DNA from 2 places in the Rummeliibacillus sp. JY-2-4R genome. Region 1 is predicted to be linked to the other one. Evidence: a T-box and tRNA genes for the amino acid it is inferred to sense, from the RefSeq annotation. Region 1 holds a T-box; the other holds one or more tRNA genes.
The links. The T-box of region 1 lies ahead of tyrS (tyrosine--tRNA ligase). A T-box ahead of a tRNA ligase gene usually reads a tRNA of that ligase, here a tRNA-Tyr.
Positions count from the first base shown of each region.

Region 2: it encodes a tRNA-Tyr, which carries the amino acid that the T-box ahead of tyrS (tyrosine--tRNA ligase) is inferred to sense. The anticodon was not compared.

Region 1 is NZ_CM132623.1:2,981,872-2,986,302, reverse strand. Features, by position in the region: gene ACWV26_RS14585 (transglycosylase domain-containing protein) at 1-1,371, opposite strand, end outside; T-box leader at 1,866-2,068, shown strand; gene tyrS (tyrosine--tRNA ligase) at 2,403-3,671, shown strand; gene ACWV26_RS14575 (cobalamin-binding protein) at 3,745-4,431, opposite strand, start outside.
Region 2 is NZ_CM132623.1:3,876,268-3,880,698, forward strand. Features, by position in the region: gene sigW (RNA polymerase sigma factor SigW) at 1-227, opposite strand, end outside; gene rocF (arginase) at 502-1,407, opposite strand; tRNA gene ACWV26_RS19050 (tRNA-Lys) at 1,664-1,736, opposite strand; tRNA gene ACWV26_RS19055 (tRNA-Gln) at 1,749-1,823, opposite strand; tRNA gene ACWV26_RS19060 (tRNA-Tyr) at 1,829-1,912, opposite strand; tRNA gene ACWV26_RS19065 (tRNA-Val) at 1,920-1,995, opposite strand; tRNA gene ACWV26_RS19070 (tRNA-Glu) at 2,017-2,091, opposite strand; tRNA gene ACWV26_RS19075 (tRNA-Thr) at 2,204-2,276, opposite strand; gene ACWV26_RS19080 (hypothetical protein) at 2,455-2,622, opposite strand; gene ACWV26_RS19085 (hypothetical protein) at 2,647-2,991, opposite strand; gene ACWV26_RS19090 (LysE family transporter) at 3,126-3,755, shown strand; gene ACWV26_RS19095 (amino acid permease) at 3,752-4,431, opposite strand, start outside.

The DNA of each region.
Region 1 (4,431 bases):
TGGTTTCATGGTCGAACCGTTTGAACGTTTGGCTTGTGTTGCGTGATTTAATTCCTCTAAGTTATGATCTCGTCCACCAATAAAGCTCAAAATTTTACCGGTTTTATTTTCAATGACAATACTCCCAACTTGAACAGGTGTGTCAACATTACTTACTTTACTTGTTTCTGGATCTGTTACTTGTTTCGTAAATGTTGGACCGTAATATGGGAAATTATCTTTTACTTTTTGCATTGAATCGTACATTTTCTTATCAATTGTAGAGTAAATTTTATACCCTTTTGAACGTAATTCACGGTCAGCTAAAATTCTATACTTTTCTTTAAGTTTTGATTCATTGTCTAAACGATCTACATCAATACCATCTTTTTTGGCTAATATCTCAGCCATAATGGTTTTTGCACGATCTTCAATTTCATAGGTAACGTATGGATATTTCTCTTCAGGGCGAATTTCGGGTTTTCGGAAATCTTTTACAATATTATACTTTAATGCTTTTTGATATTGTTGATCTGTTATATATCCTGTTTCGTGCATTCGGTATAAGACTGTTTTCATACGATTGATACCTAAGTTTAAACTATCTTTGTCTTTTAGGGTTCCTTTTTGGGTAAATGGGGTATATGCAAAGGGAGATTGAGGAATCCCAGCAATATACGCCGACTGTGCTAAGTTTAAATCTTTTGCTTTTTTGTTAAACAGTCCTTCAGCAGCAGTTTCTACACCAGCAATATTTCGACCAGTTGCATTTCGACCATATGGAATAACATTTAGATAAGCCTCTAGAATTTCATCTTTGGTCATAAAATGCTCTAAACGCATTGCAAGTAATAATTCTTTTGCTTTACGTTCATAAGAAACCTCGTTCGTTAGAACTTGGTTTTTGATTAATTGTTGTGTTAGGGTAGAACCCCCAGTTTGGGTATTCGAATTGCTCACATCTTGAAATAGTCCACGCAATACTGCTTTTGGAACGATTCCTGAATGTTTGTAAAAATATTCGTCTTCTGTAGCAAGAACGGCATTTACCACATTTGGTGATACTTTGTCCAAAGTAGTTTCTTGTCGTTCAAGGTCAGTACGCATTTTACCTAGATACTTATTACTCGCGAAATAAAGTGTACTGGTCTCATCGTAATCGAAAATTGCACTACGCATTTCAGCTTTCGAACGTAAAGGTTCATCCTTAACGAGTGAAGCGAAATAACCGGCACCAACCGACCCAATAAAAACAGTACCTACTACAATAAAGATGATGAAAATTAAAAATAAATTCCAAACTACACTTGAAGTAATACGGAAATATTTCATCCAAGTTTTTTTGGATAATTCATCCACCTTTTGATTTATATTGGTTATCCATTCTTTCATCTTTTCGATAATCTACGACCTATGCCAAAAATCTAGACCTTAAAGCTAGATGGTGCCTTTTGACAGTTGGCCTACCTCCTTTAGATGTTTTCACTGTAAAATAGCCATTGTTGCATCCGCCAATGGTCTACTTCTATGTTGCTACTGTTTTTTAGTAGTACTCGATCAAATGAGTTAAACAATATTTAGAAGTAAAGGCTATACATGTTGTAGTAAAAGAAATCGTTTCCTAACTTGAGTATGTAACAAAATGAAAATAATTTCTATAATAAAATTATAGAATCGACTTTAGATTTTGCAATATTCTATGGAATTTATTCTATTTTACTAATTATTAGTAGACACTGAAATATCTAATTTTAATAAAGAAAGTCAACATGCAATCAAGTTATTAATAACCTTCTAAAATATTGTCTATTATACCATAAGACGATTAGACAAATTAATAATTATTGACAACTAATTAAAATGAAGTACAATAGTCATTAATAGTTATTCTAGTGAAGAAAAATGCCCAGTAGCAGACATATTCCCTGTTTAGAGAGCTAGCGGTTGGTGCAAGCTAGTCATAGTATGGACGCGAATTACACATTTGGAGCTTAGAACGTAGCCGCTGCGATAAAGCGATTGAAGCGGAAGAATCTTATTTCTTCAAGCTGGGTGGTACCGCGTTATAAATGTAATTAACGTCCCTGCAATTAACATTGCAGGGACTTTTTTTATTTAAGTGCTAAAGCGGCTCGATTTGAGGAAGATACTCTAAGAGCGCTGCGTCCTGCGGCAACGACTATCGGGATCACATCCTGTGAACCCTCGAGGGTCTAGCCGCTGAAGCAACTACCATTTAAGTGCTGAGAGCGCTCGTACAGCTGTGACAAGCACTGGAGTCTTCGAATTGAAAACATCTTTTCAGTTTTCAACCGAGAAGGCGAAGTGATCGAATAGCTAGCGCGTGATGCCGGTTACCAATTAAATACTCAAGCGGCTCTTTTCAAGGAAAAATAAGAATGAACTTTTTAGGAGGAAATTTAATGGCTAATGAATTATTAGAAGATTTACAATGGCGTGGTTTGTTATACCAACAAACTGATGCAGAAGGTATGGAGAAATTATTGAATGAAGAAAAAGTTTCTTTATATGTAGGAGTTGACCCAACAGCTGATTCTATGCATATTGGTCACATTGTACCTATGTTAACTTTACGTCGTTTCCAACAAGCAGGTCACCGTCCAATACTTGTTGTTGGTGGTGCTACTGGTATGATTGGGGATCCATCAGGCCGATCTACTGAACGTAACTTACTAACTGCTGAACAAATTGATCATAATGTTGCTGGCATTAAAAAACAACTTGAACGTATTTTCGATTTCTCTGGTGATCAAAACGGTGCCCAATTAGTGAATAACTATGATTGGATAGGAAAACTAAGCGCAATCGAATTTTTACGTGATTACGGTAAACTTATAAATATTAACTACATGTTAAATAAGGATACAATTGCATCACGCTTAGAATCAGGTTTATCCTTTACCGAATTCACATACACATTAATCCAAGGTATTGATTTCAACCATTTATACGATCACTACAATGTTCGAATTCAAGTTGGTGGTTCTGACCAATGGGGTAACATTACTACAGGGCTTGAAGTCATCCGCAAAACACATGATGAAGAGGCAAAAGCATTCGGTATTACAATTCCTCTGGTTACTAAAGCTGATGGTACAAAATTCGGTAAAACAGCTGGAGGAGCAGTATGGTTAGATCCTGAAAAAACTTCGCCATACGAATTCTACCAATTCTGGTTAAACACTGCAGATGCAGATGTTGTGAAATACTTGAAAATCTTCACTTTCTTAACTCGTTCAGAAATTGAAGCATTAGCCGAAAAAGTAGAAACTGAACCACATCTTCGCGTTGCTCAAAAAACTTTAGCTGCTGAAATGACAAAGCTAATCCACGGTGAAGATGGCCTGGATCAAGCATTACGCATAACTGCAGCGTTATTCTCTGGAGATCTTAAATCACTGTCAGTAGAAGAAATGAAAGTAGCATTCTCAGGAGTGCCATCAGTAGAAGTTGCAAAAGAAGACAAAAATATCGTTGACTTATTAGTAGAAGCAAACATTTCATCATCTAAACGCCAAGCACGTGAAGATGTGACAAATGGTGCTATTTCAGTTAATGGTGAAAAAGTAAAAGATCTTGAATATATCATTGATGCAAAAAATCGCATGGAAGACGCATTTGCAATAATTCGCCGCGGTAAGAAAAAATACCATATGGTGAAATTTAGCTAAAATTTAAACCGCCAATCCTGACTAATTAGGATTGGCGGTTTTTATTATTTCAAATGATTTTTAATCTTTAATCCTAATTTTGATAAATCCAACTAGGAAGTTCTAAATTGCCGTATTCCTTTGGGTGAACGATTTTCGCTAATTTCAAAGCGCCTTCTAATAATCTGGGAGACGGTCGACAATAAAGCCATTCTTCCATTACATATAAACGTCCCTCAACAACAGCAGGAAGCTCAGGCCAACCAGGTCTTTTCATAAGAAGAGATGGTTTAACCCTCTCATGTGGTACTCCAACCCATGCTAGAAAAATATAATCAGGGTTGCGTAACCGAACATCTTCCCAATTCGTTTGTACACTTGCGAGCTCAACATCTTGGAAAAGGTTTCTGGCACCTGCAATTGCACTAATTTCTGTTAGCCAATTCGTATGTCCAGGTGTGAAGATTGGATTTGGCCACCATTCCCAATAACAAGTAGGATTTTTACTACAATCTTTTGCAATCATTTTCATTTGATGGATAAACTCTTCAAATTGAGCAGCTCTCGTGTTGCCAACCTTAGGTATGTGACATGCTTTAGCAACTACTCTTAAATCCTCTGCAATTTCTGACAAACTATTAGGATTTAAAACAATATGTGGAATTCCTCGACGCTCTAATTCAGCTACATTCTTCTCCATGCCAGGTACACTTAAAGACGCCAATACTAAATCAGGCTCTAATTTTTCGAGCATATCAACATCAATGGACAAATCCGGACC
Region 2 (4,431 bases), 890 kb from region 1:
ATACGAAATAACCATGTTGAGAATTTTCTTGATAAATCAAAAGTATGCAAATTTGTATACGCACGTATGAAAGCCTCTTGAGCTATATCTTCTGCTTCGTGTTGATTATTAAGCATGCGGTAGCATATTTGATATACCTTTTGCTGATAGAGACTCACAATATCTGAATACGCATGTTGGTCACCTTTCAGCACTTGTTTTATTCTTTTGTTAATTAACGCATCCATGTGATTTCCCCTCCGCCATGCGGCTGCTATAATATACGAACAGATTCCTCATTGGGTTTCATTTTTTTATCCTTTTTATTTTTTATTTAGGACCCTGTTAATATTTATATATTGCTAAAAAGACATTACTTCCATTATACCAATACTTTCCTTTTATTTGTTGGAGTTTTTTAAATTCACCACATAAGTTAAAATTTTACATATCTTATTAAGTTTACAGAATACTTGAGAAACAAATAAAAAAGATGAGCAAATTTGCTCATCCTTTTTATTATTAAACTAATGTCTCTCCAAATAATGACCCCATTAAAGCTACTGCCACATCTGCTGTTTTATTTCTTTCATCAAGTATAGGATTAACTTCTACGAACTCTGCTGATGTTATTAAGCCCGACTCTTGTAACATCTCCATCGCTAAATGACTTTCTCGATAAGTAATCCCACCAGGTACCGGTGTCCCAACACCAGGTGTATAAATTGGATCAATGCCATCTAAATCAAGTGATAAGTGAACACCATCCACATTTTGTCCTTTTAAATGAGTAATGGCATCTTGGAGGATATGTGTCATGCCTAGCCGATCAATTTCATGCATTGAATATACTTTTATTTGTTTATCTTTAATCAGTTTTTTTTCCCCTTCATCAACTGACCGCGCTCCAATAATTACAATATTTTCGGGCTTTATTTTGGGTGCATAATTTAAGACATTCACCAAACTCTCATGTCCCAGGCCAATGCTAATAGCTAAGGGCATTCCATGAATATTTCCAGATGGGGAAGTTTCGCTTGTGTTCATATCTGTATGGGCATCATACCAGATGACTCCTAGATTTTTATAATGATTTGAAATTCCAGCTAAAGAACCTATAGCAATACTATGGTCTCCACCTATTACTAATGGAAATTGTCCTTTTTCTACCACTTTATGAACCTGGTCTGCTAATTTCTTGCTTACATCAACCACTGCTTCTAAATTGCGTAATGAAGTTTTATCTGGTGTTTCTACCTTTGAACGGTCAATGGATATATCCCCTTCATCAATTACTGTATGTCCCAGTGCTTCTAAACGTTCAACCACACCAGCATAACGAATCGCACTTGGTCCCATATCGACTCCTCTACGTATTTGTCCCAAATCCATTGGAACACCAATAATTGATATATTAAATTTCTCCATAATACTCCCCCTTTTTAAAATTCTATTAATGTAACTTGAGGAATATAAATGGCTTAACAAAACAATTTATCTGTAAGTCAAAATTGTACAAATATATCTATAAAAGATTAAAGAAGTTTCTTGTTAGGCATTTTCATCGTTAATGCAGATTTTGCTTACCATGTTCCTTATCTCTAGTAAATCTTTTAAAACAATAATACAAAAAGACAAAAAACCTTCTTCCTAAAATAAGAAGAAGGTTTTCACTATTATATGATGAGTCATGCAGGATTCGAACCAGCGACCCTCTGATTAAAAGTCAGATGCTCTACCAACTGAGCTAATGACTCATAAAATAAAAATGGCTGGGGTACCTGGATTCGAACCAGGGCATGACGGAATCAAAATCCGTTGCCTTACCGCTTGGCTATACCCCAAAAGATGGTGGAGGGGGGCAGATTCGAACTGCCGAACCCGAAGGAGCGGATTTACAGTCCGCCGCGTTTAGCCTCTTCGCTACCCCTCCGATTTTATGGTGGAGGATGACGGGATCGAACCGCCGACCCTCTGCTTGTAAGGCAGATGCTCTCCCAGCTGAGCTAATCCTCCATATGTATACTTTTCTCAAAATGGTGACCCCTACGAGATTCGAACTCGTGTTACCGCCGTGAAAGGGCGGTGTCTTAACCGCTTGACCAAGGGGCCATCATAAATGCTTACGTCTCTCTCGGACAAGTATTATAATAACATCTTTCGACTTTTTTTGCAACACTTAATTTAAAAATAATTTTTAAGCTTATTTGCCCCAAAAATAGAAAGCTTCCAACCGGGCTTGAACCGGTGACCTCTTCCTTACCATGGAAGCACTCTACCTACTGAGCTATGGAAGCAATAATAGCGGTAGCTCTCATATAAGACAACTCCCTGACTAAATTACATTGTATAATGCTCCATAATTTTTGTCAATGTAGATAAAATAGTTATGTGCTAATAATTTTACCTGCTTACTCTATAAAAGAGCAACGTTTATTCACGTTGCTCTTTCATTCACTATAATCGGAAAAGACGTCAAAATGAAAAAGGTGGGATTTTTTTGTCATTCATTTTTGGCGTAACTAATTTATCTGTTTTAGGTTTTTCATGTAATTTAGCGATTTCAGGATTCTTTAAATAAGTAGCGGAATCTAAATTATTATTTAATGCTGCCTCTTCATTAAGTTTTTCTCTTCTCTCCATGTATCTTCCTCCAGTTAGATTATTTTAGCCTCTTTTTTCATTTTTCTTTTCATTAATTGTTTCATTCATCGAACGATAAATTTGTGTATTGATTGAGCCTTGAACAATTTGTTCTAAAAAGAAGTTGCCTATTAATTCTAAATACTCTTCATCATCGTACATTCTTTTATTTTGTATTTCCATCTCCGCTAATCCATCGTATGTTGAAATAATCGAGTACGTATGATCAGGACCTGTTATCGGGACTAAAATATCTACCTTATGGTTATAGTTTTCGTTTCGATACTTTTTTATTTGTTGGATATTTTCAATTCCTTCGTTAAATTTATCTTGCTTAATCTCAAATGTTTGATGAACATAAACAGTCATTTAATTCATCTCCTGTAATAACTTTATTGAGTCTTTATTGTTCTTCAACTAATAGGAATTTTCAAAAAACTTGTCCTACAAACCAACCATTATGAATAGCATGTGTTACAAACAACTTTTTAAGGAGCTAAAATATGAGCATTTTTCTTAGTTATGTTTTCCTTGGAATATCTCTTGGTGCCCCAATTGGTCCAATTAATGCGGCGCAAATAGATAAAGGCATTAAAGGTGGATTTTTTCACTCTTGGCTTGTTGGCATAGGCGCTATGTGCGCAGATGCTATATATATGCTGACAGTATACTTTGGAATAATAAATTTTTTAGGTACTCCATTTATGCAAACATTATTATGGTCTTTTGGCTTTTTTGTACTTGTGTATACAGGGATTGAAAGCATAATCAGTGTAGGTAAAACCATTGAAAGAAGTAATGATAGCAATATTTCTCTTACTAAATCATATTTTTTGGGTTTTTTTATGTCTTTATTAAATCCACTAACGATTCTTTTCTGGCTAGGTATTTATGGCTCGGTACTAGCTAAAACCATTACAGCATATGAGACAGCCGATGTTATTCTTTACAGTTTAGCTATTTTCATGGGACTATTTTTATGGGATATTACCATGGCATGCGTAGCGAGTAATTTTAGAAAGTATTTAACAACTAAACTTCTTGCTTTCATTTCTATTATGTCTGGATTATCTCTTATTGGATTTGGCGTTTATTTTGGTATTGAAGCGGTGAAGCTATTATTGAATCATTAATAAATTCCTCTCGGAAATATGTTTTTTTCTTTTTTCTTATTTTTAGATTTTCCAAAGTGCATAATAAGAACCACAGTCAAAATAAGCAAAAGAAAAACTATACTTACAAAAAATCCAGGTCTGCTCGACTCATGAATTAATGTACCACTAACTGCTAACAGTATTAAAACCATACCAATAATTCTTTTAACATGGTCGAAACCAGTAGCTTTTATTAGTTTTGGAAAGGAAATGAGTATAAACACCCAGTTATATAAAAGCATTAACCCTGCAGCTGTTGTAATGTATTCATACACAGAATTTGGCATTATACGCGATAAAATAATGGAAATAATCATCCCGCTAATTGTTAATGCTAATGCATAAGGAGGGACTTTAAGCTTTCCTTTTTTTGAAAAAACCTTTGGAGCGTCACCATCTTCTGACATCGTCACTAGCATACTGGTGACAGCAAATAAAGACGCAGCCATAGTTGAAAAACCTGCAATAATAATGCCTGCAATAAACACATGAGGGAAAAATGAAAGATTAAACTTATCTAGAGCAATTATAAAAGGACTCTCCTCTGTATTAAATTTATCAACCACAACTAAGCTTGTTGCTAAAAATATGGAAATTAAATATATGATTGTTAAAATAATTAACATGATTGTACTAGATTTATGAATGTCTTCTT